Regions from separate parts of the Furfurilactobacillus sp. W61-4 genome, predicted to be linked through region 2. Evidence: predicted binding sites of a transcription regulator. Region 2 holds the regulator's gene; each other region holds the start of a gene.

Region 1 (8,069 bases), on a different contig from region 2:
AGTGTATCACGATAGCCAAAAAATCACCATGTTTTTCTTTAAATACGAACAAAAAAACAAAAATAGGCCTAAAAATACCGAACATTTCTCGGATTTTCAGGCCTATTTTTGTTATTATGCGGTAATTTCATCGATCTTCGCTAATTCAGCCGGTGTGAAATCGAGTCGATCCAGTGCTTTTAAGTTATCCAGCAATTGGCTAGGTCGACTAGCACCGATGAGTACGCTGCTGACGTCTGGCTGTCGAATCAACCATGCCAAAGCCATCTCCGCCAAGCTTTGTCCGCGTGATTGTGCCACTTCATTAAGCTGCCGAATCTTAGCCAGCGCTAATTCGACCTGGTCTTCATGCAAAAATGGACTATCCGACCGATGCGCACGTGAATCGGTCGGGATTCCTTGCAAGTAACGACCCGTTAGTAACCCCTGTGCCAAAGAACTAAACGTCACTAGTCCGGTATGATCTTGACGCAATTGTTGCAGCAGACCATCCTCCACGTGCCGATCAAATAAATTGTATCGATCCTGATGAACAATATAAGGCGTATGTAAATCTGCAAAGACAGCTTCAATTGCCGCCGTTTGTTGCGGATTATACTTTGAGATCCCAATATACAATGCCTTGCCTTGTCGCACTAACTTGTCTAAGGCATACGCAGTTTCTTCAACCGGCGTGTCCGGATCAGGACGATGCGAATAAAAAATGTCCACATAATCTGTTTGCAACCGCCGTAAACTTTGGTCAGCACTCGCCAAAATATTTTTCATTGAACCACCATCACCATAAGGCCCTGGCCACATCCGATGACCTGCCTTGGTTGCGATCACGATTTCATCGCGATATGGTCGCAAATCCGTGGCCAATAATTTTCCAAAATTGGTTTCCGCGCTCCCCGGCTCTGGCCCATAGTTATTGGCGAGGTCAAAATAGGTAATACCTGCGTCAAAAGCTGTTCGTACGATATTTTTTTGTGTGTCGAACACATCAACACTGCCAAAGTTATGCCACAGTCCCAATCCTAATACAGACAATTTTAGTCCACTACGACCGGCACGCCGATAAAGCATGGTTTGATAACGTTGTTCATTTGCCAAATACATACCCATCCCTCGTTTCTCATTTCTTTTAGTATACGGCTTTTGTGCACCTCATTTGAGCGATTGTTTAATTATTGAATAGAACTGGCCTGCCCCTCTGCCCCAGACTTTCAATTTGCCGACAGGCGTTCATCGTTAAAGCTAAGTTCATATCCACTGGGCTTGCCTTATTTTCATTTCGGATAAATTTAATTGTTGCATTTTTATCGGCATTGGTTATAATAAAGTCATTCATTTATCACCCGATAAATAAACTTAAGGAGCGAATAAAATGTACTTAGGATTAAAAGAAATGCGCCGCGAACGACTCCGTTTCAGTCTACTCACCGGTGTTATGGTACTAATCGCCTTAGTTGTTTTTGTCTTGGCGGGATTGGCCAACGGGCTTTCGCAAGGAAATCGCCTCGCAATCGACCAGTGGCAGGCAAAATATGTCTATCTCAATAAAGACGCCAACAAGAACATCTCGGCATCGCAACTCACGACTGCAGCCAAGAATGACGTTAAGGGGAGTAAGATCGTGCCGGTTAGTTTGACCAACACAGCTTTACAAAAGGACGGCAAGTCGACCAAGATCAACGTATCCGCGCTAGCGACCAACCGCGATGCTTTCGTCATGCCAAAGGTTACCCACGGTCACGCCGTTAATGGCAAAAACCAAGTCATTATTTCCAAGAATCTGAAAGACCAGGGCGTAAAGATTGGGGATCAAATTCGCTTAGGCTCTAACACCCAGCTATTGAAAGTCGTCGGTAGTTACGGCCAAAGCACTTACAGCATTGCACCAACGTTATATACCGACATCAGTACGTTGGCTCATATCAAATCTGTCGGTGGCGTACCTGTCACTAAGCCACTGCCGATCAACGCGTTGGTTTCAAAAAACAGCAAGCTGACCTCAACCGATCACAACTTACAACGATTACCAATCAACACGTTTATTCAAAACCTACCTGGTTACAGTGCTGAACAGACAACGTTAAATACGATGATTTACTTCTTATTCGCAATGTCATTAGCGATTATCGGGATCTTCATGTACGTCTTAACGCTACAAAAACAATCTCTCTTCGGCGTGATGAAGGTCGAAGGGATCGGCACTAAGCATATCCTTGCCAGCGTTGTGACGCAGGCGACTGTGATGAGTCTCATTAGTGTCATCATCGGGCTGGCCGTTACGATTGTAATGGGTAACGTGGCCCCAAGTGGGATGCCCTTTGCCTTAAATTATGGTCAATTAGGTCTCTACGGTGTTTCACTAGTCGTCGCTTCGATTCTCGGTTCCTTGCTCTCATGGCGCTCCATTGCTCACATTAACCCAGTCATCGCGATTAAATAGGAGGTTCACATGGCAAACGTAATGGAACTTGTTAAAGTCACCAAACAATTCGGTAGCGGTCACGTGGCCGTTAACGCGCTGACCAACGTCAACTTTCAAATCGAACCTGGACAATTTGTCTCGGTCATCGGGCCTTCAGGTTCAGGAAAGAGTACCTTTCTCACAATTGCAGCTGGTTTACAACAACCAACAAGTGGGCAGGTCCTACTCAATGGCGTTGATATCGCCCAACAGACGGAGAAGCAACGTCTTCAATATCGCTTTGATCACGTCGGCTTTATCTTGCAAAGCTCCAACTTAATTCCGTTCCTAACCGTCAGCGAACAATTTAAACTCATCGACCGTCTCGCGCATCAAAAATTCCAAGCAGATGAAATGCGACAATTACTCGATCGCTTGGATCTACGTGATATGGACAATGCGCTGCCAAACGAATTGTCCGGTGGTGAACGCCAGCGAGTTGCTATCGCCAAGGCATTGTTCCATAATCCTGACGTCATTTTAGCCGACGAACCAACCGCCAGCCTCGACTCTCAACGTTCATTCGATGTGGTTGATCGTTTAGTTAGCGAAGCTCATGATCTCAACAAAGCCATCATTATGGTGACTCACGATGAACGACTAATTACTAAAAGTGATGTAATCTACAAGATTGAAGATGGTCAGATGACGCGCCAAACAGCGGTCACTAAAGCTTAACCAATCACCCTACCAAGCCTGAAATTACTGAACGGCTTGGTTTTTTATTGCCTACGAGGAATTCTTGGGGGACAATAGGCCCATGAAATTAGGACTAGTTTTTACTACGAGAGTTCGGTATACTAACTTTTAGTTCATAATTTCACAAGAAACAGAGGTTTTTACACATGACGCAAAAAGTCGCTTTTGTTACCGGTGCTGGCCAAGGAATTGGTGCTGCCATTGCTGATCGTTTGTCTCGTGATGGCTTTGCCGTTGCGCTCATCGGTCGGACTAAGACTAAATTAGATGATGTCGCTGCTACAATTACAAATCACGGCGGTAAAGCCATCGCACTCGTGGCGGATGTGGCGGACCGTGATCAGGTTTTCAAAGCTGTCGATGACACAGTCGCTCAGTTAGGCGATTTAAACGTTATCGTCAATAATGCTGGTGTGGCACCAACCACCCCAATTGATGATGTGACGCCTGAACAGTTAGCCGAAGTTACGATGATTAACACTGGTGGTGTCGTTTGGGGCACACAAGCTGCTCACGCCGCCATGAAACGGTTAGGCCATGGTGGAAAAATCATCAACGCCACCTCTCAAGCTGGCGAAGTTGGCAATCCGAATTTAACTGTATATGGCTCAACTAAATTTGCCATTCGTGGTATTACTCAGACGACAGCTAAGGAATTAGCCGCCGACCAAATCACCGTTAACGCATATGCACCAGGAATTGTACGGACACCAATGATGATGGACATTGCTCATGAAGTTGGCCAAAACGCCGGCAAAGACGACGAGTGGGGCCTACAAACTTTCACCAAGGACATCACATTAAATCGCTTGTCTGAAGCAGAAGACGTTGCTAACGTGGTTAGTTTCTTGGCTGGAACCGACTCCGATTACATCACCGGTCAGACGATCACGGTCGACGGTGGCATGGTCTTCCATTAAACTTTAAAGCTTGTATCTGAAAAGGCCACCGACTTTGATATCGGTGGCCTTTTGGTTGTTCATTTAATCAGTTGAACGATTTTAACGATTGCATAATTAAGGCGATAAACCGTGATCGATCAATTTTTAGTAAAACGTCAGTATTCTTCGGCTTGCCCGTTAATTCATAGTAATCGCAAACTGTTTCTCCTTTGACCAAGTCCCCGGTTGTTTCTACATCGACATTCATTAAATCACTTTCAAACATCGTGGGATCGATCAACCAAGCGATCGTGCACGGATCATGTAGCGGTGCACCAGAAAAGCCCCATTTTGGGTTCTCATGGTAAATTTCAAAAAAGTTTAGGAGACCGTTGAAAGCTTGCGCCACCGGGTTATTAATTGTACCGATTGACGCAATTTCATCTTTCATAATTTGAGCCTGGTGGGTGACATTCAATGGTGCCATTGTTAATGGAATCCCTGCGTTCATCACAATCTTAGCGGCTTCTGGGTCAACATAAATATTAAATTCCACCGAGGGGGTCCAATTACCCAATCCCATCGCACCGCCCATAAAGACAATTCGTTCAATCCGTTCGGCTAATTCTGGATACACCCGCAAAAATAATGCGGCATTGGTCATCGGCCCAGTCACAACTAAAGTTACCTTCTCAGTTGCTTCTCGGATCGTCTTCGCCATTAATTCGATTGCCGTCATAGCTTGGGGCTTGAAGTCCGGATCCGGTAAGTCCGCCCCATCTAACCCTGTTTTACCATGAACATTGCCGGCAGTCGCCAATGGTTGCACCAGTGGTGTTTTATTACCACTGGCGACTGGGATATCTTGCCGTTGCAAAAGGGTCAACATCCGCATGGCGTTATTCAATGTCTTTTCAGGCGTTTGATTGCCAGCCGAAGTCGTCACCGCCGCCAAATCAATCTCCGGTGAAGCGACCGCTAACATCATCGCCAAGGCATCATCATGCCCAGGATCACAATCAAGAATAATTTTCTTCATAAGGAACTCCTTTATGTTTAATGTCGCAGCACTTAACAATAGTGTATCAAAGACCAACGCGTTAGCAACCGCTTACAATAGCTCTCCGAGTCCGGCTTGCAAAATAACATAAACGGTTATATGATAACCGCGTCATATGAAAGGATGATCATCTGATGACCTCATCGTCACCTCGCTTTATTGAAGAACGACACCTCAATGAAGCTCACACATTATTTCAGTTACTTAGCAACCCCACGCGCATGCAACTACTGTATTTACTGGAACAACAAGATTTAACTGTGTCACAAATCAGTGATCAACTCGGCTTAGAACAGTCGGCCACCTCACATCAGCTGGCTAAGCTGCGCGAGCATCAGCTCATTAGTGCAACTAGACAAGGCAAGACAAATGTTTATCGTTTGGATGATCCACATATTTTAGATGTCTTAAATGAGGCACTGGAACACGTTGATCATGTCATTAGGGGAGAAAAGCATGGACACTAATGTCAAAACACGTTATATCACTCAGGGTTTGCACACCGAGTACTTTTCGGTCGCTTGGATGGCATTTGAATTTTTAGTCGGGTTATCTGCCGGAATTAAGGCCGGTTCTATCTTATTGGTCGCTTTTGGTTTGGACAGCTTCCTAGAAATCATCGCCGGCATCACTCTCGTTTGGCGACTTCGTCAAGAACAAGCTGGTGCTAGCGAAGAACGAATTGAACAAGCTGAACGGCGCTCCGGTCGCATTGTCGGCGGTATTCTATTACTGTTAGCCGTTTATGTCACCTTGACCGCTGGTTATAATCTCTTCACTCACCAAGCCCCAGAATCAAGCTTTTCAGGGATGGCCATTGCAATCGCTTCAGTTCTACTGATGCCGATTTTGACCATGCGCAAACGATCTTTGGGCCAGAAAATTAATTCACCAGCCTTAATTGAAGATGGGATGTGCAATATCACCTGCGCCTACATGGCCGCCACTGTTCTGATCGGCGCAATTGCGACAGCGTTATTAGGTTGGTGGTGGGCCGATTCAATTGGAGCACTCGTCCTGGTTTACTTCATTGCCAGCGAAGGCTGGGAAGCCTTTCATGGTGAAGATTAATTTCACCAGTTAAATCGATGTCATAATGCCCCCTTGGCGTCAAGGGACGATATGACTGATCAAGCGTTTTTAAAAATTACTACAATTCGCAAATTAATGATCACGGTTTTTTCTCCAACCATTCATTTTGGCAGCCTCAATCGGACTACCATTGTGCTCGCACTTTACTTCATCACAGCCTATAATGAGGCTAGCTTAAATGTGAGGAGCGTGATCATTACGGCAAAATATAAAGCTAAATATAAACCAAATAGACAATCCGACAAACACAAAACTAACATGTCCGCCGCCGTTGAAGCTGGTTTAATCGCTGGCATCATCTCTGGCATGGTCAAGATTGGCTGGGAGGCACTACTGCCCCCGCGCACACCCGCACGGGACAATCCCAATCCGCCACAACATCTGTTAGAACAATTGCACTTACCGCCACGCCTTTTAAACGCCAGTTACACTTACTCAAAACAGCAAATGCCAATCGCCGGTTTCCTCATGCATTTTGGCTTCTCGACAACTTTTGCCGTTGCATACGCGCTAGCCGGACAACGGCTGCCAAAAGTAAAGGCTGGTCACGGCGTTGTCTTTGGTTTAGGTGTATGGGCGGCTTATCATCTGTACTTATTGCCAAAAATGCATACCATCCCGGCCGCAAAGGATCAGCCACTAGAGGAACATGTATCTGAAGCTCTTGGTCACGCCGTGTGGATGTGGACCAACGATGTCTTTATCAGCCACCTCTACCAATCCCTAAATCACAAACAGTGAGGACATTTTCATGACAAAACAAACTTTTTACCACGCTTGCTGGTATGTGGTCGGTGGATTAGCAACCCTCGCCATGGTAACTGGCATCCTCGAAGCAATTCGCTTAATGTTACGCATCTTACTTAACTAAATCTGGACACCTGAAAGTTGCCCAAGGTAACAACTATATTTATTGACGCTCTTCGGAACCATCGCCTTGCACTTCTAACCGTTACTTGTCAGAATTAGACATTACTTGATTCGTTAGCTCGATTGGTTAACGACGATTAGGAGTTGGTTTCATGCCACGTTTACAACGTTATTTCGTTCTTGAACCAGATGACCAGGCAGAGATTACTCTAGTCTTTCGGCTAGGAAAATCGACTTGGTTGGCATGGTTCTTGATTATTTTAACCGCAACCTGTGGCGTGCTGAGTGAACTATTGCCAGATTTACAGCATGTCCATTTGCTCCCTAAAGCCCTCCCTGTTTGGTTAAACAGCATCATCGTTCTCGGTGGTTGGTATAGCTATTATGTTGCGGGAGTGGCGTTCTTCTTTTTCTGGCAATTAAGTCGTTGGTTGAGTCGGCGTCAACAAGTTGCACCGCCTCGGCGGACCGGGCTTGTCGAATCATTCTTGGCTATCATTATCATTACCTATTTGGGTGGTGTCTTGGACAATTGGGCCAGCCAACTGGGAGCCGCCGCGAAGATTAAAAATGTCGCGGACTCCGCTGAAAGTTTAATCACCGTTCATGGCAATGCGTGGCAACGCTTCGTTACCTATATGATCAACAACTGGTACGAGCTGCCTAGTGAAGATGTCTTCAGGCTGAGTCTATTCACGATTTTATTTGTAGCCTTGTGGTGGATCAATCGTCCTACCTTACGCTACTGGTTAGCATTTCTCATGACCGCCTTACTATTTGGTGCCTGGCATTATAGTTCCTATGGTTACAACCTGCCGGAAGCCGTCTTTGAAGTCGGCTTACCTACCATCGTTGACGGCTGCTTATGGCTACGAACACGCAACCTATGGGCCTTTACCGCCAGCCACTTTTTGTATGATTATTCCGGAAATTTTTAGGCAAAAAAGTCTTTAAAGTAGCGCAACTGCGCCACTTTAAAGACTTTTTCATCGTTCCCCTTTTACGGCTT
Region 2 (8,069 bases):
TGAAACCAGCCGTTATCAAGCAACTTTCGATGAGGCATTAGGCAATCAAGTAACTTATGTGACTGGTGACGCCAATTTACCTGATGCTGGGCGCCTCGGTTTGTTAGCGCGGCACTTGCCACCAGTGCAAGACGTGGATCAATTCATTCCCAATTATTTGCGGTTATCGCCTGCTGAAGCCCAGTGGGCCGCTGCTCATCCAGGAGAAAAGCACACGGATTATGTTGAAGAAGTGTAAAACTGCATTGGAACAATGGTATCGGCATCACTTTGCCCGAGAAGTGCGGGAACAGCAAGCCGAAGATCTGGATATCAAGAACCATCATTTGACGATTCGTGACACCCAGTATTTTTTAGGGCGCGCTCAGTTTCCTGATGTGCCGGAAATTGTTGAAGTGGAGCGGGCGGTATATGACGGCAAGACGCCCTGGGATGCTCAGGCGTTTGCCAATGAATTAAAACGAAAACAAGACCGTTTGTATTTGGTTATTCGCAAAAATGATCATTTATTAGCTTTTGCGGGTTGCTCTTTTGATTTACAGCGGCAAGATGCACATATTACTAATATTGCGGTCTTACCTGATTGGCAAGGCAATGGTCTGGGCGAATTTTTAATGCGTACTCTAGTTCGTAAAGCGCGCCATATGGGGATGCGACAAGTGACCCTTGAAGTTCGTAAGAGTAATTTGCGTGCCCAACAGCTTTATCAAAAATTAGGTTTTAAACAGACCGGAATTAAACGCGGTTATTACTTTGGCGACCATGAGGATGCCTTAGACATGCGATTATCGCTGAGTCCATCGGTTGAGAATCATGACCAAAGCTAGGGCACAATTGACTGTATTTAAACCAACTGATCCATTAGCTGGTGCAAAAATAATTTTTGAGCTCGCTCAGGCGGCCTATGCAACGGGGGCACCATGGCCACTGGCCGTGATTGCCGAAAATCTTGTGGCGCCGACGAGTCAATATTGGCTCGCCCAAGTAGCCAATCAGCCGGTGGGATTTCTCAGCGGCGGGCTTGTGATTGACGAAGCTGAGCTGACTAATGTTGGCGTAGTTCGGGATTGGCAAGGTCATGGAATTGGTCGGCAACTCATTTTGCAGTGGTTGGCGACGCTACCTGAAAATACGATTGTTACCCTAGAGGTGCGTACGCACAATCGCGCGGCAATTGGCTTGTATCAAAGTTTGGGCTTCGCTAAAATTGCCACGCGAAAGCGCTACTATAACCGACCGGTTGAAGATGCCCAGATCATGCAACTTATACGAAAGGATCATCATGTCGGAGACAAATGAACGTGAATTAATTTTGGCTTTTGAAACTAGTTGTGACGAAACTAGCGTGGCGGTTGTCGAGAATGGCAACCGGATTTTAAGCAATTTTGTGGCCACCCAAATTAAGAGTCACCAACGTTTTGGTGGCGTTGTTCCTGAGGTGGCTAGTCGCCACCACATTGAGGAAATCACGATCGGCATTCAAAAAGCACTTACTGAAGCACAAGTTACACCAGCTGAGCTGACGGCGGTTGCCGTCACTTACGGCCCGGGACTAGTGGGGTCACTGCTAATTGGGGTGACTGCTGCGAAAACCTTTGCTTTCGCTCATGAATTACCGTTGATTCCAGTTAATCATATGGCTGGGCATATTTATGCGGCTCGCTATGTGGAACCATTGGTGTTTCCTTTATTAGCCTTACTTGTTTCCGGCGGTCATACCCAAATTGTGTTTATGAAAGCGGCCAATGAATTTGAAATCATTGGGGATACTAGAGATGACGCAGCTGGTGAAGCTTACGACAAAGTTGGTCGCGTGCTTGGGATTGAGTATCCGGCTGGTAAAGAGTTGGATCGTCTGGCTCATTTAGGTCAAGATACATTTAAATTTCCCCGAGCGATGATTCATGAAGCTAACTATGATTTTAGCTTTAGCGGTCTTAAAAGTGCGTTTATTAACACAGTTCACAATGCAGATCAACGCGGCGAAACGCTCAATCGAGAAGACTTAGCGGCAAGTTTTCAGGCCAGCGTGGTGGATGTGTTGGTAGGCAAGGTGCTTGCGGCTGTACAACGTTATCCTGTGCGCCAATTAGTTTTAGCCGGCGGGGTGGCTGCTAATCACGGCCTTCGCGAAGCGTTGAGTGAGCAATTGCCTAAAGTGGTGCCCGACACCCGATTAGTGGCAGCTCCATTGGCTCTGTGTGGCGATAACGCTGCTATGATTGGCGCTGCGGCGCATGTGGCGTTGACACAAGGCGTTCGCGCAGACATGACCTTGAACGCCGATCCAAGTCTAGAATTCACTTGGGCGGCTGGTGTGGAAGCATAATCGTCGCCGCTCTCGGCAAAAAAGGATGAAATCGCGGACTCGTTCCGAGATTTCATCCCTTTTTTGATCAGATTATTTGAGTTTAAAAACTGTGCAGCTAGTAAAGTTGGCGAATCACCAGCTCACTAGTGACCGGACTTTTAATCTAAATGATGGCTCTGGTTGAATTGCTCCAACGCCTCACTGGCCGCTGTCCACTGTTGTTCGATTGTGTCATTTTCTTTATTAAGAGTATCTAGTTCATGCTGTAAATCGGTCAATTTGCCGATATCAGCAGCGTTTTCAGGCGCTTGCATGGTGGTCGTGACTTGATGGATTTTGACATCTAGCTGGTCAATCTGCTCTTCCAATGCGTCGACTAAGCGCTGATGCTTGCGCTGATCACGTAGGTCGGCCTTGCTAGCTTGGTAGGCTGTGCTAGCGGCGTTAGTCGTGGCCTGTTGATTAGGCTCACTGGGCGTTTGCTGACTCAAGGCAGTTTGATAGTCATCATAATCGCCCTCAAACCAGCGGGTACCATTAGCAGATAGTTCAACGACTTCAGTTGCGACTTGATTAATAAAGTAACGATCATGCGAGACGAACAAGACAGTCCCCATAAAATCGTTAAGCGCTTCTTCAAGTACTTCTCGTGAATCAATATCTAAGTGATTGGTCGGCTCATCTAAAATTAGGAAATTGTCGTGGTCAAGCGACAGCTTGGTTAAGGATAAACGAGCGCGTTCGCCGCCACTCAATGCGCTAACGGGTTTAGCGACGTCATCACCAGTGAACAGAAAACTGCCTAGCAGCGTCCGAATTTCGCGCTCTGCCATGGTGGGATGTTCATCCCAAATTTCATTTAAAACGGTCTTTTCATCGTGGAGAACCGCTTGTTCCTGATCATAATAGCCAACAGTGACATTGGCCCCAATTTTAACCGTGCCCGCTAAAGCTGGGCGTTGCGATAAAATGGTTTTTAAAAGCGTCGATTTGCCGACCCCGTTTGGGCCGACAATACCGACCGCGTGCTGTTTAATAACATTAAGATCAATATGGCTTGCTAAAGGTGCCCCCGGAGCATAGCCAATTTGCAAGTCAGCAACTTTCAAGACTTCTTTGCCACTGTCATGCTCAGGCTGGAATCGAATGCGAATCGAACGATCATCATCTTTGGGCGCTTCTAAACGATCCATTTTGGCTAATTGTTTGCGACGGGCCTGCGCTCGTTTTGTTGTGGAAGCGCGCACGATGTTTTTATTGACGAAGTCTTCCAACGCACTAATTTGGGCTTGCTGTTTGTCAAATGCCCGTTGCTGTGTTTTGATGCGCGCTGCCTTTTGTTGTAAATAAGCGGAGTAATTTCCTTTATAATGAGTGAGCGTACCTTGGTTCATGTCATAAATATTTGTCACCACATGATCCAAAAAGTACCGATCATGAGAGACAACAAGGACAGCTCCAGGGTAACTCTTAAGATAATCTTCCAGCCAAGACAGCGTTTGAATGTCTAAATGGTTAGTTGGTTCATCTAGAATCAGCAAGTCTGGTTGCTGCAATAAGTACTTTGCTAAGGCTAGCTGGGTTTTTTGACCACCAGAAAATTGCATGACGTTGCGATCATACGTGTCTTCATCAAAGTGAAAGGCATGTAGAACACCACGGATCAGCGCTTGATAGCCATAGCCATTGTGGTCGCTGAAATCTTGCTGTAGTTGATCGTATTCGTTTAAAAAGCGCTGATAAGCTGGACTTTGATGGTCTGCTGAGGGGTCCGCAATTAGTGTCTCTAATTCGCGCAATCGCTGCTCTTGTTGTCGTTGCAAATTAAAGACAGTGAGCATCTCGTTCCAGACCGTATTATTTGAAGTTAACCCGGCGTCTTGGGGCAGGTATCCGATGGTAACTGCTTTACCAGTGGCGATGGTGCCGGCGTCCGGTTCATTTAAGCCCGCAATCATTTTTAACAAGGTTGATTTGCCAGCACCATTGCGACCAACTAAGCCAACGCGTGCGTGATCTTCAACCGTCATGGAGACATTTTCAAATAAGGTCTCGGCGCCGAAACGACGCGCGACTGCTTGTACCTGGAGAACATACATGGTCGAAAACTCCTTTATTTATCAAACGATTTCATAACTACCATTCTAGCATGTTGAGCAAGGAAGCGGCATGGATTACCAAGGGGTGCACTGATTTAGCTTGTGAAACAAAGGGCTGGTAAAAAATTAATAACGATGGTGATCAAAGTTCGTGATTTTAATTAATATCAGCGACATAAAGTTTTAGAAAAAGGATAATCAATTTTAATGCTGTTGCCTCAGGGTATACTAGGGTTTCCTCAGGGCATTTGATAAGAAACTTTGTGAAAAAAACGGATAAAAGAATGAATTCTACTTCACAATAAGTGGCCCTATGCTATAATTGGTCTACACATTAGTTTCACAAACGATACTAATTGAACAAAAAGGAGTGAACCGCCGTGGCCGAACAACGAATCCCACGTGCGACAGCAAAACGGCTGCCGATCTATTACCGCTATTTAAACATTTTATTGGACGCGGATAAGACCCGCGTTTCTTCAACTCAGTTATCGGAAGCTGTTAAAGTCGACTCAGCTACTATTCGTCGCGACTTTTCATACTTTGGTGCCCTCGGTAAAAGAGGCTACGGTTATGATGTTGCCAAGCTCATCGAGTTCTTTAAAAAAATCCTGAATCAAGACCAATTAACCAATGTTGCGTTAGTTGGGGTGGGGAACTTGGGCCATGCGTTATTGAATTTTAATTTCCATCAAAATAGCAATGTTCGTATCAGTGCAGCTTTTGATGTTAATGACAATATCGTGAACACAGTTCAAAGTGGTGTGCCAATTTATCCATTATCAGAAATGGGTCGTCAATTGCAGGATCAACAAATCTCGATTGCGATTGTAACGGTTCCAGAACGTACTGCGCAGGATGTGACCGAACAATTGGTAAAAGCCGGTATCAAAGGAATTTTGAACTTTACACCACGTCGCTTGTCGGTACCTGATTCGGTCCGGGTTCAAAACGTTGATTTGACTAATGAATTACAGACACTCATCTATTTCATTGATCATTATGCAGAGATTGTGCCAACTGAAAGTGAACCAGAATAGTTAGTTAAATATAAAATGATGAACGTCGGTTGCTCGCTGTGTGCAGAGCGACAGACGTTTTTTTCGACTTAATTATTGGGTTTACCAGTAGCGATCAATCATCAATTAGCAGTGTGGACGATGAGCTGCTAATTTTTTTGACTAACTTTGACCAAAAGTCTTGCATTCAGAATCAGGGATGGTTATTATAGACCTTGTTGTTAGCACTTAGACATCAAGAGTGCTAAAAGCGTTTATTTCAACGAAAATTATTGGAGGGATTAACGTGTTAAAACCATTAGGAGATCGCGTTATTTTACAAGCTTCTGAAGAAGAAGAACAAACCGTTGGCGGTATTGTCTTAGCAAGTAATGCGCAAGAAAAACCAACGACTGGAAAAGTTATCTCTGTCGGTGCTGGCCGAGTGTTGGACAGCGGTGACACAGTTGCACCATCCGTTAAGGAAGGCGACACAGTGATGTTTGACAAGTATGCCGGCACTCAAGTGACTTATGACGGTGCAGACTACCTAGTTCTCCATGAAAAAGATATTGTCGCAATCGTTGAATAATTTCGACCTAAATTGCGTAAGTAAAGACGAAATAAAAAATAGTTGAGGTGGAAATTCACATGGCTAAAGATCTAAAGTTTTCTGAAGATGCCCGCAGTTCAATGCTTGCAGGGGTTGATAAATTAGCGAACACGGTTAAGACCACACTTGGGCCAAAGGGTCGTAACGTGGTGCTTGAACAAAGTTATGGTTCACCAACCATCACCAATGATGGTGTAACAATTGCGAAAGCGGTTGAATTGGCTGACCATTTTGAAAACATGGGTGCGAAATTGGTTGCTGAAGTTGCTTCTAAGACCAATGACATCGCCGGTGATGGGACGACCACCGCGACGGTGCTCACACAATCCATTGTTAACGAGGGTATGAAGAATGTGACCGCCGGCGCCAACCCTGTTGGTATTCGGACTGGGATTGAAAAAGCAACCAATGCAGCCGTTGATGCTTTACACAAGATGAGCCACGACGTTAAGACTAAGTCAGATATTGCTCAGATTGCTTCGATTTCCGCTGCGGATCCAGAAGTTGGTGAATTAATTGCTGACGCAATGGAAAAGGTTGGCAATGATGGTGTTATCACCATTGAAGAGTCTAAGGGGATTGAAACCACTTCTGATGTCGTTGAAGGGATGCAGTTTGACCGTGGCTACATGAGTCAATACATGGTTACTGATAACGACAAGATGGAAGCTGACTTGGACAACCCATACATCTTGATTACGGATAAGAAGATTGCTAACATCCAAGACATTTTGCCACTACTGCAATCAGTTGTTGAACAAGGCCGTGCCTTACTGATTATCGCCGATGATATTACTGGCGAAGCCTTACCAACGTTAGTCTTGAACAAAATGCGTGGGACGTTTAACGTCGTTGCTGTTAAGGCGCCAGGCTTTGGCGACCGGCGCAAAGCACAATTGGAAGATATTGCCGCTTTGACTGGGGGTACCGTGATTACTGATGACCTCGGTTTGAATTTGAAAGACACCACGGTCGAGCAGTTGGGCCAGGCTGGCAAAGTCACCGTTACTAAAGATAACACGACGATCGTTGAAGGCGCTGGTAACAAAGCCGACGTTGACGAACGAGTTGCCAACATTCGCACGGAGTTAGAAGCAACGACTTCTGACTTTGACAAAGAAAAGCTACAAGAACGTTTGGCTAAATTATCTGGTGGGGTCGCACGGATTAATGTCGGTGCTGCAACTGAAACGGAGTTGAAAGAACGTCGTTACCGGATTGAAGATGCGCTGAATGCTACTCGTGCCGCAGTTGAAGAAGGTTTCGTTTCAGGCGGTGGTACTGCATTGGTTAACGTTATCGAAGCAGTTGCTGCCCTGAACGAAGAAGGCGACGTACAAACTGGGATCAACATTGTGCTACGTGCACTTGAAGAACCAGTTCGTCAGATTGCTGAAAATGCCGGTAAAGAAGGCTCAGTGATCGTTGAAAAGCTGAAGTCACAGAAACCAGGGATTGGTTACAATGCTGCAACTGATGACTGGGTGGACATGGTTGACGCCGGGATTGTTGACCCAACCAAAGTAACCCGTTCAGCTTTACAAAACGCTGCTTCTGTTTCCTCCTTGCTGTTAACAACTGAAGCTGTTGTGGCTGAAGAACCAAAGCAGGATAATGGTGCTGACGCAGCCGCTGCTGCTCAAGCTGCTCAAATGGGCGGCATGATGTAGACAACACATCAACCAGCATGGTCGATTCAAATGAGTTAAATGGACAAGGTGCTCACCAATCTTAGTTGGTTGAGCACCTTGTTTGTATATAATTATTTCATCGATTTAATGCGATCTTGGTTTTATCTAACACCGCTTAGGTTGGTCAAAATAACGGATGTGATACTGCTTATTTTTGTTGTCAATTGGTGTTCGACAACAATGACTTGTTTGAGACTATTTTTTCACATGGCCTTTATTCAAAATCTAGTGTAAGATAAGTTAGCTGAAAGCCGCAGAATATTGCTGGCTTTTTTGACGTTTGTGGACGAGAAATTCGTGGCGCAAACGCGTTGTCGGTAACTATAATTTATAGAAGGCAGGTGCGGCCTTGTACCT
Region 3 (8,069 bases), on a different contig from region 2:
CGAAGCAATTATTGCGGTTGCTAGTGTCGTGAATGTGCATCATTTTAATTGGCTAGCGATTCCTTTCTTTTTAACCATTGTGGCCCTATTTTTGGGTTATTTTGCAATGTATCAGCAGGGCATTGATCGTCATCAGAAAACAGCCGGTATTACATTAATTAACGTCCACTATGCCATTTTTGTCGGTTTAGATTTAGTCACGGCCGCAATGGAACTCTTTTTGAACGGTGAACTCATTGGCTGGCAGTTTGTTGGCTTGGTTACTCTAGGTTTGTGGGGATTTGGCGGCGGCATTTTAACGGTTCTAGCCACGTATCCAAAACGCGGATTGCGAATTTCTCTAGGCAAGGCGTTTAGTTGGTTGACGGTTGGATTAGTGTTGTTGGGTGGTATCTTGATGTTCATTAAAACGCATGTGGCGGTGACGATGGTCTTGTTAGCAGTAGTGGCACTTTGCGGTGGCGGGGCAACCTGGCAATCTTTACGTCAGGACTTTAAGCAGCCAGTTAAAGATAATGCATGAGGAGGTTAGTCGTGAGTAATGAAGAGAATCGACCGATTCGGATTGGTGACGTTGGGCAATCGCACCGTTCGACACCTAAAAAGCAGTCGCAATCTGGAAAAGCGATTGCTGCTGACTTATTGAAACAAGCCCAAATGAAACAAGGTAAAGCCGAACACGCTAAACCACAGTCTGAAGCCAAATCAGCTCGGGTCGTGACCATGATTGAAGCGCAAAAACGCGCAGGTCGCTACAATATTTACTTAGATGGTCAGTATGCTTTTCCGGTAAGCGAGTCAGTCCTCATTGAATTTCGCCTGTTTAAGGGCATGACCATCACGCCGGCATTGCAAACGCAAATTAGTGATGCAGATGATGTGGCCCGCGCATACAATCGGGCGCTTGATTATTTATCTGGGCAATTACGGTCAGAACGTGAAGTTGTCACAAAATTAGCTAGTTTGGATATTCCAGATGAGGTTATTAACGCGACGTTACAACGGTTAAGAGAACTGCAGTTAGTAGATGATTTGGCTTATGCAAAAGCTTATGTGCGCACGATGATTAAGACTTCTGATAAAGGCCCAGTAGTGATTCGCCAGCATTTGCGACAAAAGGGAATTGGCGAAACCTTGATTGATCAAGCGCTGGTTGAATTTTCTACCGATGATCGATTGACCAATGGCATTGCGACGGCAACCAAGTTAGCCCATCATTACGCGAATAAACCCTTTGCGGTCCAACAACAGAAAGTCCGTCAGAGTCTCATGCAAAAGGGGTTCCAACAAACGCTCATTGAGCAGATTATGACCGAGGTGACCTTTGAACGGGATGATGAGCAGGAAAACGCGTTGTTACAGCGAGAAGCGGCCAAGGTCTGGCAACGTAACCGGCGCTATGCGGGACGAGAGCGTCAAAATCGAACTAAGCGAACACTATATGGTAAGGGCTATCAACTGACAGATATTAATCGTGAATTAGAACGATTGGTCAACGAAGAAGATTAAAAGACAAGTAAGTTGCGTCACTTCTGCTTAGTTTAGTAAGATCTAATCGAAACAATTATGATAATTAATGTCGGAAAGGAGATGATTGACCATGAAAACAAGAGCTGAATTAAAGCAGTCAGCCAAAGATGTGCTTCGTGGCCACTGGGGCCAGGCAGTCGGACTGAACGCATTGACAGTGATTTTAGCCTATGGCAGTTTTGGCGTGTCCATGCGACAACAATACGCGAATTTTAATGTCAACGGTCAAGCTGGCGGTGGCAGCTTTTTAGTTAGCGTGTTAGCGGTGGCGATTAATTTTGGAGTCTGGTTTACTTTTTTAAGTTGGATTCGCCAGCCAAAGCGAGAGATTCGACCATTGCGGGATGCCTTTAGTGTAATCGCGACCCCAGCGGTCTTTGCCTTGCTATTGCAATGGCTGATAATTACCTTCGTGGTTGGGATTGGCTTGATCTTATTATTGATTCCTGGAATTATTGTTGGCTTGATGTGGAGCCAAGCGGTTTATGTCTATAAAGATCTCCATGCTGCCAATCCTGATGCGAGTGTGTGGCAAGGGATTATGCCGGCTTTGTCACTAAGTACTCAGCTAATGCGCGGTCACAAGTGGGAATTCTTCGTGTTACAACTTAGTTTCTTGGGCTGGATTCTGCTTGGAATGTTGAGCTTAGGGATTGGTTTCTTTTGGATCACCCCGTACATTAATGCTACTTCAGCAGCTTATTATGATGAGTTGGAAGCAAGTAGCAACGTGGAGTTAACGATGTAACGTTTCGATGGCTGAATTTTTGAACTTGCTCACTAGGTCACAATGAGTAGGATTTAAATAAATCGTGCGCCTGACATTTTTGTTAGGCGCACGATTTTTACGTTGGTTTTCAGTGAAAGCTGACCTCAGCAAGTTAAAGTGTCGAGTTGATCTAAATTGACGCAAAGAGTAAGGTAATGTATGAAAGTGTTGCGTTTTTAATATATTCATTGGGGGATGTAAAATTGACCAAAACAGATGTTTCAGCGACTAAAACTGAGATTCAAGCGATTTGTCGTGATCTGTATCAAGTGCTTGATCAACGAAGCAGTAAAAATTCACAATTATTAGATATTTTGGACGTTTTACAACAGGTGATCAAAACAGTTCCAGACACGTCGAATCCAGTAGCACTAGTCAATCGGCTGGTTAACTATATTAGGATTGTGGCATCAACCGGTGAGTTACATTTTTCTGGATCCTCTGAAAAGTTAATGATTCAACTGGGCGTTATTGGACAAAAAGCAGGGTTGAATGGGGCCTATATGGCTGATTTCGCAGATAAATCATACTTCTATCGACCGTTTGAAAAATATCCCCAACACTAAAAAGAATTTTCTGCATTGTAATGAGCGGCGATGACCACGGTGGCTTAGTGTTCAATAGTCGGTTTGTTTAAAGATAATCACTGGAGTCAAATAAGCCACCTGCCAGGCATTGATATCAATAAGGATTTTTCCATCATCTAGTTTACAACACTAGATGATGGTGATATTATTTATTTAGACGTAAACAGCCAATGATTAGCGGAGGATGCAGTGATGGCAGATTCTTTTGAGCAGTACCATAAGTGGGAACAACATTTAGCTGAAGTCACCTTGCCCAAGTGGGATGAGTTGCCAAAGTTTGATCTGTATATGGATCAAGTGGTGGCCTATGTGAACGATACGTTAGGCCCGTTGGACGTGGATTCAGTGACACCCGCAATGATCAACAATTATGTCAAACACAATATTATCTTGGCGCCAGTGAAGAAGAAGTATCAGGTCATGCAGGTGGCAGACATTTTATTGATCGGCTTGCTAAAACCGACATATGCGATGGACACGATTCGGCAGGGCATGGATCAAGTCACGGCTAGCCTTTTTCCCAAACGGGCCTACGATACCTTTATTGATCTGATGTTAGCTGGTTTACGTGGTGAATTGCCAGAAGCACCCGCGGATAATTTGAATGATCAGATGATGGTGACGGCTGTCCATGCCATTATGGACAAAATGAAGTCAGAAAAATTGTTGAGTCTGACTAAAGAAATCGTGACCCCTAAACCAGTTGAACAGAAGTAAATAAAATTTTGTCATTTATGCTCAGTGAGCAGTGGAGCTGTCTTTTCGTCTGTGAGAAGGCAGCTTTTTTCATTTGTCACCAATAGCAATTGTGATATAAGTGGCTAAATAAACGGGCATCAGCGTAAGAAAGTTTTTAAATTCACAATTGATAAATAAGCGTTTAAGCGAAGATTTCAGAAAAGTATTTACATAATAAAAAGCGCTATATTAACGAGTTAAGCGCTTACATAAACGAGCAAAACAAAAACTTGAATCAAAATGCTTGAAAAGTTTTTACAACGTGTTAGACTACTAATTGTGAAAGAGATAACAAATAGACATCAATCTGATGGAGGCAAACAAAGCATGGTTGTAAAAGTTGATAAAAAAGCTGAAAAACAAACCACGAATGTCGCAGACATGATCCAAAAATTGGTCGACAAGGGTCAAGCAGCCCTCGCAAAAATGGATGGCTACGACCAAAAGCGCATTGACCACATCGTGCACGAAATGGCGATGGCTGCCTTAGACAAACACATGGAATTGGCAAAATTGGCCGTTGAAGAAACTGGCCGTGGTGTCGTAGAAGACAAAGCAATTAAAAACATTTACGCATCAGAAAATATTTGGCACAAGATTAAGGATGATAAGACAGTCGGCATTATCCGTGAAGATGATGTTGAAGAAATCACCGAAGTAGCTGAACCACTTGGTGTGATTGCCGGAATCACGCCAGTTACCAATCCAACGTCAACGGTCGTCTTTAAGGCTGAAATCGCCGTGAAGACACGGAATCCAATCATCTTCGCGTTCCACCCACAGGCCCAAAAGAGCTGTGTGGCCGCTGCGACGATCGTACGGGACGCAGCCATTGCAGCTGGTGCGCCAGAAGGGATGATTCAATGGATCGAAGAACCTTCAATCGAGGCAACGGATGCTTTGATTAATAATGATGGTATTGCTTCAACGTTAGCCACTGGTGGCCCTGGGATGGTTAAAGCGGCTTACTCGACCGGGAAGCCTGCTTTAGGGGTTGGCCCTGGTAATGGTCCAGTGTACGTGGAAAAATCAGCTAACATCAAACGGGCAGTTAACGATATCACGTTGTCGAAGACATTTGATAATGGGATGGTTTGTGCATCTGAAAACTCAGCGGTGATCGACGCAGAAATTTATGACGAAGTAATGGCTGAATTCCAGCGTTTGGGTTCATTCTTGGTGAAAAAGGCCGATCAAAAAGCCTTAGCTGATGCCATGTTTAACCCAGTCACCCATGGTGTTAAAGGACCGATTGCTGGTAAATCAGCTTATGATATTGCAAAATTAGCTGGCATTAAAGTCCCAGAAAACACGAAAGTTCTGTTGGCAGAAATTGATGGTGTTGGTCCAGATTATCCATTGTCAGCGGAAAAATTATCACCAGTTCTATCCGTTTACAAAGCGGATTCTCGTGAAGAAGCTTTGAAGCGCTGTGAAGAATTGTTGAACTTCGGTGGCCTTGGCCATACAGCTGGTATTCAAACAGAAGATCAAGACCTAATGACAGAATTTGGCGTACGCATGAAGGCTAGCCGGGTCTTGGTTAACACACCATCCGCTGTTGGTGGGATTGGTAACATCTACAACAACATGATTCCTTCCTTAACGTTAGGGACTGGTTCATGGGGTAAGAATGCTGTTTCGCATAACGTGTCATCCTTTGATTTGATCAACGTGAAGACGATTGCGAAACGGAGAAATAACATGCAATGGATTAAGATTCCAAGCAAAGTTTACTTTGAAAAGAATTCAGTTCGTTACTTAACCGATATGGAAGGCATTGAAAAAGTCTTCGTGGTCGCTTCACCTTCGATGGTTAAGAACGGTTATGTGGATATCGTGCGTGATCGGTTGCGTAAACGACCAAATGGTACAGACATTCAAATCGAGGTCTTTGATCAAGTCGAACCAGACCCATCAACGGACACTGTTGATCGTGGGGTTCGGTTAATGAACGAATTTAAGCCTGACACGATCATCGCTATCGGTGGTGGTTCACCATTGGATGCGGCTAAAAACATGTGGATGTTCTACGAGCACCCAGGTGCAGACTTCTTCGGTGCTAAGCAAAAATACTTGGACATTCGTAAGCGGACTTACACGTTTGAAAAGCCAAACAAAGCGAAGTTTGTTGCGATTCCAACAACTTCAGGCACCGGTTCTGAAGTGACACCGTTTGCGGTTATCACAGACTCACAAACCCACGTCAAGTATCCATTAGCTGACTACGCCTTGACACCAGATGTTGCCATCGTGGACCCACAATTTATCATGACGGTTCCTAAGAAGACGATTGCTTACTCTGGCTTGGATGTCTTCTGTCATGCTCTGGAATCTTATGTTTCTAGCTTGGCTTCAGATTACACGCGGCCATGGTCATTACAAGCCCTGAAGTTAGTTTTGAACAACCTGACTGCTTCATATAACGGTGACGCACATGCCAAAGAAGAGATGCACAATGCATCAACTCTGGCAGGGATGGCCTTTGCGAATGCTTACTTGGGGATTAACCACTCAATTGCGCACAAACTTGGTGGGGAATTCGACTTGGCTCATGGGCTATGTATCGCGATTACGTTGCCACACACGATTCGTTACAACGCACAGATGCCGAACAAGTTGGCGATGTGGGCTAAGTACGAATACTACCGTGCTGATGAAGATTATGCCGATGTTGCTCGTTACCTTGGTTTAAAGGGCAACACGACTGAAGAGTTAGTTGAAAGCCTGGTTCAAGCTTTCATTGATCTGGCGCACAGTGTGGGTGTTGACTTGAGCTTGAAGGCCAACGGGGTCGACAAGAAACACTTTGACAAGGTTGTTGATCACCTAGCTGAATTGGCTTATGAGGATCAATGTACAACAGCTAACCCAAAGGAACCGTTGATTTCCGAATTAAAGGAAATTATGGAAGAAGACTACGATGGTAAGGGCGTTGAAACCAAGACACGTGGTGCTTACTAGACACAATTTAGTGGTCGGTAATAAGATAAGTTAAAGAGAATGATCGGGTTCACTTACAACGCTGTGAGTGGACCCGGTTTTTGTTATAATGAAAGCTCATTGAATTATTAATCAATCAGATGCCGAGGAGGGCGGTTATGCGCAGCCGAACAAACATTATTTTTATCGTTATTGCGATATTGGCAATTGGCGTCAGTGTCTTGACGATTCACCCAGTCGCCCGCCAAACTGGGGCAGCTCAGCCATCGACATCAACTGACAAACAGCGTTCAACAACCAACAAGTCGGTTAAAAAGCAGCCTCAGCAACCACGAAAAGCGGCCGCTAAATCTAAACCTGCTAAAAAAGCTGCTGTTGAGACTCAAACTGTTGGTGGGTATACGCTAACCAAGCGCGCGGTTAATTTGCCAGCCGGCTTGGCAAATGGTCAAGCGACCAACGAATGGTCGTCGCCAATTACGTTGACCTTGTCGACTTCGGCGTTGGCTAGTGGGAGTGATGGTAATTTAGTCCGGTTTGATGGCTTACAAGTGGGTCAAGCGTATCGCCTATGGGTGCGACCTGCTGGCAGTGAGCAAGCTTATGAAATCAATTATCAGCCAACCGGTACGTCGCAATATGTGCCAACCTCACTATTGCGAACGGTTTACGAGGCTGCGCAAAAAGCGTCGCCCGATGTTAGTGAATTGACGATTTATAATAGTCGCCGGATTAATTAGACTGACAAAATGTGGTTAAGGCAAAATCAAAACCAAACTGCTGGTTTAAACCTCTATTTAGGGGATGGCTGCCGGCCAACCTGAACTTCGCGGGCATGCGGCTGGAACGCCGTGGACCTGAGGCTGAGCCGATGCCCGCTACGTTCAAATTGGCCTACTTGTGGATTAACTCGCTGATTTTTGGCAATCATGTGGATGAAATGATGGGTGATCTTGTGTCGATGCATTTGATTTCGAATCACGCTTTTAACATCAAAATGAGACGCACGCAAAGATACGCCAACACACAAAAGCGGCTTTCACAGGATGAATAAACTCATCATCCTGTGAAAGCCGCCTTTAATACCAATTGATTACTGACATATAACTCGTGTTTATTTAGAAACTAAGTTTATCGTTTACTGTTGTTGTCCCAACTGTGTGTTTGCCGTCAGCACGAATATTGTTCAAGTTACGGCTTGTCGAGTTCCGTCAGCCTGATCCTTGTGCCTAGCCTGCTGCCAGCAATTGGTAAAGCCCACCAATCACTGCCAGCTTACTAGTGCTCAGGATCACCCGGCTGACCCCACTCTGAGTCATTGTCGAGCTACACAAGCCTGATGTCTGTGCCTAGCCCAGCCTGCCTAATTGGCAAAGAGCGCCAACCAGTCAGCCTCAGCTAGTGCTCGACATCACCCAGCTTGTTTCGCTCTGATTTCATTTGTGAGAAGCCTGATCGGCAAGTTTTGCAGCTTCTGCTTGCTGAGCCTCGAATTTACGCGC

Evidence for each region. The regulator Rex, encoded in region 2, represses fermentation and respiration genes when NADH is low (regulators of the CRP and FNR family bind a similar motif). The targets are predictions, from matches to a motif close to TTGTGAANTANTTCACAA.
Region 1: the regulator Rex is predicted to act here: its motif matches at 3,267-3,284, upstream of AC27FN_RS04735 ((S)-acetoin forming diacetyl reductase).
Region 3: the regulator Rex is predicted to act here: its motif matches at 3,902-3,919, upstream of adhE (bifunctional acetaldehyde-CoA/alcohol dehydrogenase).

Annotation. Positions count from the first base shown of each region.
Region 1 covers NZ_BAAJNZ010000003.1:90,622-98,690, forward strand. The annotation lists gene AC27FN_RS04720 (aldo/keto reductase) at 115-1,101, opposite strand; gene AC27FN_RS04725 (ABC transporter permease) at 1,370-2,437, shown strand; gene AC27FN_RS04730 (ABC transporter ATP-binding protein) at 2,447-3,136, shown strand; gene AC27FN_RS04735 ((S)-acetoin forming diacetyl reductase) at 3,304-4,077, shown strand; gene rihA (pyrimidine-specific ribonucleoside hydrolase RihA) at 4,145-5,077, opposite strand; gene AC27FN_RS04745 (ArsR/SmtB family transcription factor) at 5,233-5,565, shown strand; gene AC27FN_RS04750 (cation diffusion facilitator family transporter) at 5,555-6,169, shown strand; gene AC27FN_RS04755 (DUF1440 domain-containing protein) at 6,449-6,931, shown strand; gene AC27FN_RS04760 (CPBP family intramembrane glutamic endopeptidase) at 7,213-7,998, shown strand; gene AC27FN_RS04765 (N-acetylmannosamine-6-phosphate 2-epimerase) at 8,047-8,069, opposite strand, start outside.
Region 2 covers NZ_BAAJNZ010000004.1:267,984-276,052, reverse strand. The annotation lists gene tsaB (tRNA (adenosine(37)-N6)-threonylcarbamoyltransferase complex dimerization subunit type 1 TsaB) at 1-238, shown strand, start outside; gene rimI (ribosomal protein S18-alanine N-acetyltransferase) at 222-827, shown strand; gene rimI (ribosomal protein S18-alanine N-acetyltransferase) at 814-1,299, shown strand; gene tsaD (tRNA (adenosine(37)-N6)-threonylcarbamoyltransferase complex transferase subunit TsaD) at 1,283-2,329, shown strand; gene AC27FN_RS07000 (ABC-F family ATP-binding cassette domain-containing protein) at 2,470-3,705, opposite strand; partial or broken gene AC27FN_RS06995 (ATP-binding cassette domain-containing protein) at 3,886-4,326, opposite strand; gene AC27FN_RS06990 (redox-sensing transcriptional repressor Rex) at 4,791-5,450, shown strand; gene groES (co-chaperone GroES) at 5,716-6,000, shown strand; gene groL (chaperonin GroEL) at 6,060-7,691, shown strand.
Region 3 covers NZ_BAAJNZ010000007.1:71,607-79,675, reverse strand. The annotation lists gene AC27FN_RS09235 (low temperature requirement protein A) at 1-523, shown strand, start outside; gene recX (recombination regulator RecX) at 658-1,509, shown strand; gene AC27FN_RS09225 (DUF975 family protein) at 1,601-2,278, shown strand; gene AC27FN_RS09220 (bacteriocin immunity protein) at 2,503-2,865, shown strand; gene AC27FN_RS09215 (DUF1836 domain-containing protein) at 3,079-3,603, shown strand; gene adhE (bifunctional acetaldehyde-CoA/alcohol dehydrogenase) at 3,952-6,588, shown strand; gene AC27FN_RS09205 (hypothetical protein) at 6,726-7,307, shown strand; gene AC27FN_RS09200 (hypothetical protein) at 8,004-8,069, opposite strand, start outside.